Regions from separate parts of the Ruminococcus sp. 1001136sp1 genome, predicted to be linked through region 2. Evidence: riboswitches for the same ligand, from Rfam matches in the RefSeq annotation. Region 2 holds a riboswitch; the other holds the start of a gene.
The links. Region 2 has a riboswitch for tetrahydrofolate ahead of folE (GTP cyclohydrolase I FolE). Riboswitches for the same ligand answer to the same signal wherever they lie in the genome.
Positions count from the first base shown of each region.

Region 1 (4,171 bases), on a different contig from region 2:
AATGGACACTATGGCTCTATCGTGGGAAAAGGTTTTGACACTATGAAAGAATACCATGTCCTTTTGAAAGAAGCGAAAAACAAAGGGGCAGATTTTATTAAAATTATGACCACGGGACTTCTGGATTTTAATAACCATGGACAGATTACCGGAACGCCTTTAGACAGGAAAGAAGTCCGTGAGATGGTACATATCGCCCATGAAGAAGGGATGGCGGTGATGAGCCATACCAATGGAATTTATGGTGTACAGGCAGCTGTGGAAGCTGGTGTGGATTCAGTAGAACATGGAAATTATATTGATCCGGAAACAATCAGAGAATTAGCTGACAGTGATAGTGTATGGGTTCCTACTCTTGTGACAATTCGAAATCTTCGTGGATGTGGAAGATATAAGGAATCAGTGCTTGATCCTATTATAGAACTGGCCACAAAGAACCTTCGTCTGGCATACAAGTACCGAGCAAAGGTGGCTCTTGGAAGTGATGCAGGAGCTTATATGGTCTTACATGGGAAGGGCTTAATGGATGAATACCAGGCATTTATGGACATTCTGGGAGAATCCGGGGATGTGAGAGCCTGGCTGGCAGATGGAGAGAAAAGGATTCAGGACACCTTCAGGCGTCCTGAATCTTGATAGATGTATAAATGTTGGAATTTTTGGATTTTGTAGGATCAAAGGTAATGCAGATACTTGCGCCGGATTCCATATTACTGGTGGAGGTATCCTTTGCCCCTTCTGTAAAGCAGGTTATGGTTGCGCCATCGCCAGTTTGAAGTGTGACGGTATTTGCTGTATGGCCTATAATTGTACCGCTGACTGAGCTGGTAATTTCCCGGCTTCCAAGAGAATCCGGATCATCACCGGTGACTGCTGTAACAGTAACACCATCCAGTGAATTTCCCTGAAATTGTCCAGTGCAAGTTATGGTTACATAGGAGCCTGGCGCTGTTCCACCTTTAAAGTAAGAAGGAATCTGAGACAAGTCTACATTTATTGTGCTATCAGAGCCAGAGGGAAGAACTGTGAGTGTATTCAGGGAAATATTCTGAATTTCTGCATGAATCTGCTGTTCTTTTGCTGAGTCATCGGCAGAAACCTGTGCAGGATCTGGTGTTGGTGTTGGATCTGGAAGTGTAAGCGGATCAATATCTGAAATGCTTAGTACTTTCAGATGACTGGCATTAAGAGAAGAACTTTGGGTATCCTGACTGGAAGCAAACTTGCCTTTAAAATGAATGTATACCCATACACCGGTGCGGATGCCATTCTGATAATATTGTTCAGTTCCAGTGATTGGATAGGTGGCTGTTTTGCCTTTTTTATTTTTTATGGTAATGGTATTTGGAGTCAGACTCTGTACTTCCCCATAGGCCTTTCGTACTTCCAGCTGATTCTTTTTGTGAAAGTCGTCTACTACTTTCAATGCTTTTACAGTGCTGGTATCCTTGTTAGAGAGCTGACCCTCATAAATGACACTGATTTCATCTCCAGTGATCATGCCATCTTCGCATTCCAAAGTTGCTTCAGAAAGATCAAAAACGTAAGTTTGTTCCTGACTTTCCATAGTCAGGGTGGCACCGGTGAAATCCTTAAGGGTTCCTTTGATTTCATCCATATAAACACGCTGTTTGGGCGTTTCTGAAGTGTTCTGTAAGGTGGTTTCACTCTGATCAGAAGTAGAAGTATAGCTGGTGATTATATCACCGGCAGTACATCCTGACAGAGAGAACAGTACCAAAGAGCCAAGTAATAGTTTTGTGAAATTTTTCATTGTTGCTTTGTATCCTCCGAATCCGGAAATGGTACAGGAAGAAAATCGAAAACCTCTCGGTATGCATTCCATTCCTCCGAGTTATCTGGCATACGATAGCCAAGTCCTGTACATTCTGTAGTAGCATTTGTATTCATGTAATTATTATAAAAAACATTGTAAGGATTCTGTAGTGGCGACTGTTTTTGGCAGGATGATTTGTTTGTGGATTTTATATTCATAGAAACACTCCTTTTTGTCAAATATTTTTCCTATATAAGGGAAGATATTCTTAGAATATGCGAAAAAGAGGAGAGTATGCACAAACATTTGTCAGTGAACAGTAACGCGCTTCGCGATGCACAGAAATCATGCATTCGCATGATTTCGCGCTAAGATTCTCGGGTTTTCTGTGAACTTTGTTCACAAAAAACACTCGCGGAACGTTACCAGTAAACAGTAACGACTAATTTATTTATGTGAATATTATAACAAATACATATTGAAATTTCTATATTTTGTGCTATAATCATTTTAAATAAATAATAGCGAAGTAGGAATTTATGCGTCAAGTGTTCATTGGCTGGGGAGTCGCCGTGAAACGAAAAGCAGCAGGACTGTTTACGATATATTTTCCGCACCCGTTGCTACATGTGAGAACATCTCATAATGTGGAGGGATTATTATTTATGGTAACTACTCTGTTATTTTAATCATTATGGAGGTGTTTTTTTTATGCGTAAAAACAAACAGACATGGAGTGTTAAGACTCTTGTATTCCTTGCACTGCTGGTAGCAATCCAGCTTGTGCTGTCACGCGTTCTGGTAATTGATCTTGGTGTATATCGAATTACATTGGGGACTGTCGCCACTGTATTGGCAGGTCTTTGGATGGGACCTGTAGCTGGTGGTGTAGAAGGTGCTGTTGCCGATATCATTGGATGTTTTATGAAAGGCTATGGAGTTAATCCACTGATTACTTTATCAGCAGTTGCCTGGGGTGTGATCCCCGGACTGGCTGGAAAACTAATGGCTGAAAAGAACAGAAAAGTAAAGACTGTTGTTATGTGTGTCGCAATTGCAGTCTCTGGCGTAGTGGGAACACTTGGACTGACCACTGCAGGACTGGTAATGATCGGAGCAAACTTCTATGCAATTATGCCAGGACGTCTTGTACAGTTTGCAATCATGACTCCAATCTACTGCGTACTTACCAGTCTTCTTTATTTCAGCCCGCTTACAGGCATGGTTGTAGGAAACATAAGACCTGCTAAGCTGGAGAAGAAGACCGTATAAATGGCAGCAGTCCAGGAGCTGAATTATATACAAAACCCCAAATTAAATAATATGGCATAAGATGGATTATGAAGCAATGCACTTACTGGAAAGTTGATTGTTTGAGAAATCAACTTGTTGAATAAGTCAAAAAATACGATTCCCAAATAAAAGGCTGTGATCAGGATAAACACTGATCGCAGCCTTTTTTAAACATGCTCTGAAAAGTTTTCAGTTTGTATGTGTCTGAACCCGGAACCAATAGGTGTAGAGATAATGAAGTCCAAGTGATTCATAAAGATTACGTGCTGGAGTGTTTCCCTCTACTACCTGAAGATAGGCCTTAGTTGCGCCTTTCTTTTTTCCTTCTTTTAGAAGTGCAGTACAAATCTGACGAGCATAACCCTTGTGTCTGAAATCTTCGCGAACATGGATAGCGTACAATCCAATATAATTTCGATCCAGAATGCCAAGCCCGGTTGCAATAATTTTTCCGTTACTCCAGATGGAGGCGCATACGGTGTCTTTTACGATGGCATGATACATGGATGGAACTACAGCACGGTGAACAGGATTAATGGTGCCTTTCAGATCAAAAAGACTTTCAATCCAAATATCTGGAATATCGTCAGTAAGAGTTACCAGATCGCAAGGCGCAGAAAGATCTGCTCCATCCAGTGAGGCTGCCATAACATTTGTTGTATGCTGGATTTCGTAGTTGCGGTTTTCCAGAAGATAATCAAAATCCGGAGAAACCAGAGGACTGATCTTAAAAATTGCAGGGCTGCCCAGTCGGGCATACTCTGCTTCGCAGAAAGAAACCTTTTCCCTCCAGGAAAGGGTAGAAGTTCCGAACTGCTCCACACTGTTTGTTCTATGTGTATAAAAATAGGAAAAACGGAGAATCCATCCATCATAAAGCTCCATTTTATGGGAGGGCCATGCATTTAGTGACATATCTTCAATTTCTTTAATGATTTTATCCATAAAAAAACCTTCTTTTATAAGTTTAGGGTCATTATACATAATTGTATCCAGCAATGCAACTGAAAATAGTCTGTTATAAGACAGATTGCTTTTTACACATCTTGCAGAAAGCCTTTTTCAAACACGCTCTAGTACATCGTTTCGTAAATAACTATA
Region 1 covers NZ_JBDPGY010000012.1:75,992-80,162, forward strand. Annotated here, with positions in the region: gene ABHC48_RS12220 (amidohydrolase family protein) at 1-636, shown strand, start outside; gene ABHC48_RS12225 (hypothetical protein) at 617-1,774, opposite strand; THF riboswitch at 2,301-2,402, shown strand; gene ABHC48_RS12230 (folate family ECF transporter S component) at 2,489-3,049, shown strand; gene ABHC48_RS12235 (GNAT family N-acetyltransferase) at 3,260-4,015, opposite strand.
Region 1: it holds a riboswitch for tetrahydrofolate, as region 2 does, so the genes downstream of both, ABHC48_RS12230 (folate family ECF transporter S component) here and folE (GTP cyclohydrolase I FolE) in region 2, are expected to answer to the same signal.

Region 2 (4,171 bases):
GATAATCAGAAACGGCCTCTATCCGGCATCCTTTTGTTTTTTTCAAACCACGTATCCCATTGTCGATGAACAGCTTTTTATCTCCCATATTAGAGCCAAAAGCAATGTATGCAGTATGCCATTTTCTTGTGATTTCCACAGATACGGTTTTCAGTGGAAGACCAACAGGAGCCCAGGGCTTTTCAATTTTCAGTGTGATCTGTTCCAGATCGGAAAGAGAGTCGAGCAGCATCTCTGCAAGATTTTCTGCAAGCGCTTCCAGAAGCTTAAAAGTATGTTTTCTGGTGAAATCTGTAATCATGTGGCTGACTTCCCCGTAATTGATAGAAGCAGACAGATCGTCCGTTAACCCGGCCTGACGTGTGTGGGTAAAGAGGGTGGCAGAAATAACAAATTTTTGTCCAAGTACATTTTCTTCCGGATAGACACCATGGTTGGCAAAAATTTCCAGTTCTTTAATTTCTATTTTATCAAATCTGGTTTCATCCATAACAGTTGTTCCTTTCTGTTGACTATTTACAATTTTGAGGAATTTGAACGCAATCGTTTCGCGACTGCGTTCATGAGCAAGTAGCAAAGCGGATTGCGAATGTCCTCTTTACTCTCAATTACAACCCCAAATTGCTTCTGTCATCTGGATCACGCGTCTGTTCTCCTTGACATCATGAACACGCACAAAAGAACAGCCCTTCATCACACCAATTACACTGGTAGCCAGTGTTCCCTCTACACGCTGGTCTACAGGCAGGTCAAGTGCCAGTCCGATCATCGACTTGCGTGAGGTGCCAAGAAGAACCGGAAAGCCCAGATTCTTAAAAAGCTCCAGATGATTCATAGTTTCCAGATTCATCTCAAATGTTTTTCCAAATCCAACCCCTGGATCGAGAATGATTTTCTCATCTTTGATTCCTGCTTTTCTTGCAAGATTGACACATTCCTGTGTCTCAGAAAGCATATCAATGAGAAAATTGTTATATTCTGTATTGGACTTATTGTGCATGAGACAGCATGCAGCATCATATTTGGCAATTACAGCGCCCATTTCAGAATCATATTTTAATCCCCAGATATCGTTGACCAGATCTGCACCGGCCTGAATCGCACTTTCTGCCACGCTGCTTTTGAAGGTATCTACAGAAATGGGAATGTCAAAACGTTTTCTGACCGCTTCGATAACGGGCAAAACTCTCTGAGCTTCTTCCTCTGCACTGACCGGCGTGTGTCCGGGACGCGTAGACTCCCCGCCAATATCGATAATATCCGCACCATCCGCGATCATGGCTTCTGTATGCCGCAAAGCTTCATCTAAATGATTCCATTTCCCGCCATCGGAAAAAGAATCAGGAGTAATATTTAAAATTCCCATTATATAAGTGTGATTTTGTGTATCAAAAAAACGATTTCCAATTTTCATAAATAGAAACCATCCTTTCTGTTAGATTTTTTAGAAGGCTTAATATTCAATTGTCAGATTTTTTTTCTCAGAAGGCCAGTAACATTCTGAAGCTGCTGAACATGAAAAACAATTTCTGGACTTTTTATCAGCCTTATATAGCAGCATAGCCAACACATTATCAGATCCATCCGTCCTGTGCTGACTGATCGCAGATAATATTTCCTCTTTTTCCTGCTCTGTAAAATGCAGATCTGCCAGAATCTTTCCGGCTATTTCAGCTCCTGCAATGTCATGAGAAATACCCGACAGATATTGCTGCGCACGGCCAATGTCATGAAGAAGAGCAGTGGCATAAATGATTTCCCTGGACAGATTAAGCTTGTTTTCCAGAGAATAAATATACATCAGCCTGGCAACATCCAGAAAGTGTTCCGGCGTATGTCTGCAGAAAATACGATCTTTTTCAAGCTCCTGTATTTTCTTACAGTGCTTTTGATAAAGGGGATGCCGCCAGATTAAAGAAATACGGTTTGTTTCAGAAAAAGAACTGCTCATTTTCCGACCATGGAAAGGAACATTTTCTGCAGCTCCTTATCTTCTTTGAAGGCTCCGCGGGTTACAGTCGTAATTGTTTTGCTTCCTGGCTTTTTAACGCCTCGCATGGTCATGCAGGTGTGTTCTGCTTCCAGCATAACCATAATTCCCTTCGGAGAGAGGGCACGCTCCAGAGCGTCCGCAATCTGTACTGTGAGGCGTTCCTGGATCTGCGGTCTTCTGGCATAAACCTCTACCGTACGTGCCAGCTTGCTTAATCCTGTGACTTTTCCATCGGGAATATAAGCCAGGTGCGCCTTACCATAAAAAGGCATCAGATGATGCTCGCACATAGAGTAAAAAGTAATATCTTTTTCCAATACGATCTCATTATTTTCTACTGGAAACTGCTTCAGTAAATGGGGATCTGCTTCCTGATCGAGACCACCGTAAATTTCCTCGCACATACGTGCAATTCTGTCGGGAGTATCAATCAGTCCCTCCCGGGTAATATCCTCACCGATTCCTTCCAGAAGCAGGCGGATGGCCTGTTCTACTTTTTGTTTGTCAACCATTAAAAATAACCTCCTTTGTATTTGATTGCGGAGACTATCCTTTTTTGATAAAACCGGGGAAGGATTTTCGAATTCGAATATCTGCCTGCTTAATACGCAAAAAAGGATATCTCCAATTGTGATAGAATGTATGTCGAAAACATTCCCTTGAGTCTGTTAAAAAACGTTTCCACAAATCGCAACGTGCGTCTTGTAGAAAATCCCTTTCAGGCAGGCTCTGACACAATATGAGATATCCCTCTTATAGTGCTTGCAACGGGTGCGGATAATATACCGTAAGACGTGCTTTTCGTTTCAATGACAACTCCCCATTCACCGAACACTTGACGCATAAAATCCTATTTTGCATATCATTCATTTCGAAAGTTAGTATATCACGTCTTTTGGGAATAGAAAAGTGTTTTTTCTTAAACAGGTTGCGAAAGGGTAACGTGGATATTATAATAGGAATAGACAAAATTCACTGGAAGGAGTCAGTTTTATGACAGTTAAAGAACGAATCACCGCACTTCGGGAAGTAATGGCAGAGAAGAAAATAGATGCTTATCTTGTTCCCACAGATGATTTTCATGCATCTGAATATGTAGGAGAATACTTTAAGTGCAGAAAATATATTACAGGTTTTACCGGATCTGCCGGCAGAGCAGTCATCATGCAGGATATGGCTGGATTGTGGACAGATGGAAGATATTTCATCCAGGCGGCCGCACAGCTGGAGGGAACGGGTGTAGAGCTTTTTAAAATGGGAGAACCAGATGTTCCCACTGTGCACCAGTTTCTGGAAGAAAAATTAGGCGAGGGAATGTGCCTTGGTTTTGACGGAAGAACCGTCAGCGCCGAAGAAGCAGATGAACTGGCCGAACTTCTTGCAAAAAAAGGAGCCACTCTTCAGACGGATTCTGATCTGGTAGGAGAAATCTGGGAAGATCGTCCGGCACTTTCCTGCGAACCGGTTATGGAACTGGATGTAAAATGGGCAGGCGAATCCCGTGCTGACAAATGTGCAAGAATCCGTAAATCAATGGAAGAGAAAGGTGCAGATGGATTTGTACTGACTTCTCTGGATGACATTGCATGGCTGCTGAATATTCGTGGCGGCGATGTACATTGCTGTCCGGTTGTTCTCTCTTATCTGATAATGACAAAAACAGAAATCAGGCTGTTTGCAAATGAAAAAGCATTTTCGGCTTCAATTCTGGACGCATTATCTAAGGATGGCGTAACCATTCTGCCCTATGACAGCATTTATGAATATGTAAAAACATTTGAGAAAGACATGACAGTTCTTCTTTGTAAAAAGAAAGCCAACTGTCGTCTGGTAAACAGTATTCCGAAGGAAGTAACGATTCTGGATGAAGCCAACCTGACTTTTCTTCCAAAATCAATTAAAAATCCAGTAGAAGTAGAAAATGAACGTATCGCTCATATCAAAGACGGAGTTGCGCTTACCAAATTCATCTGCTGGCTAAAGAAAAATGTTGGCAGAATTACAATGACAGAGTTAAGCGCAGGAGAGAAGCTGTACAGCTTCCGTGCCCAGCAGGAGAACTTTATCGACAACAGCTTTGACCCCATTATTTCTTATGGCATTCATGCTGCAATCAACCATTATTCTGCAACACCAGAGACAGATATTGCCATTGAGCCTGGCAATTTCCTTCTGGCA
Region 2 covers NZ_JBDPGY010000018.1:3,276-7,446, reverse strand. Annotated here, with positions in the region: gene folK (2-amino-4-hydroxy-6-hydroxymethyldihydropteridine diphosphokinase) at 1-490, opposite strand, end outside; gene folP (dihydropteroate synthase) at 605-1,414, opposite strand; gene ABHC48_RS15435 (HD domain-containing protein) at 1,454-1,951, opposite strand; gene folE (GTP cyclohydrolase I FolE) at 1,948-2,505, opposite strand; THF riboswitch at 2,757-2,853, opposite strand; gene ABHC48_RS15425 (aminopeptidase P family protein) at 2,987-4,171, shown strand, end outside.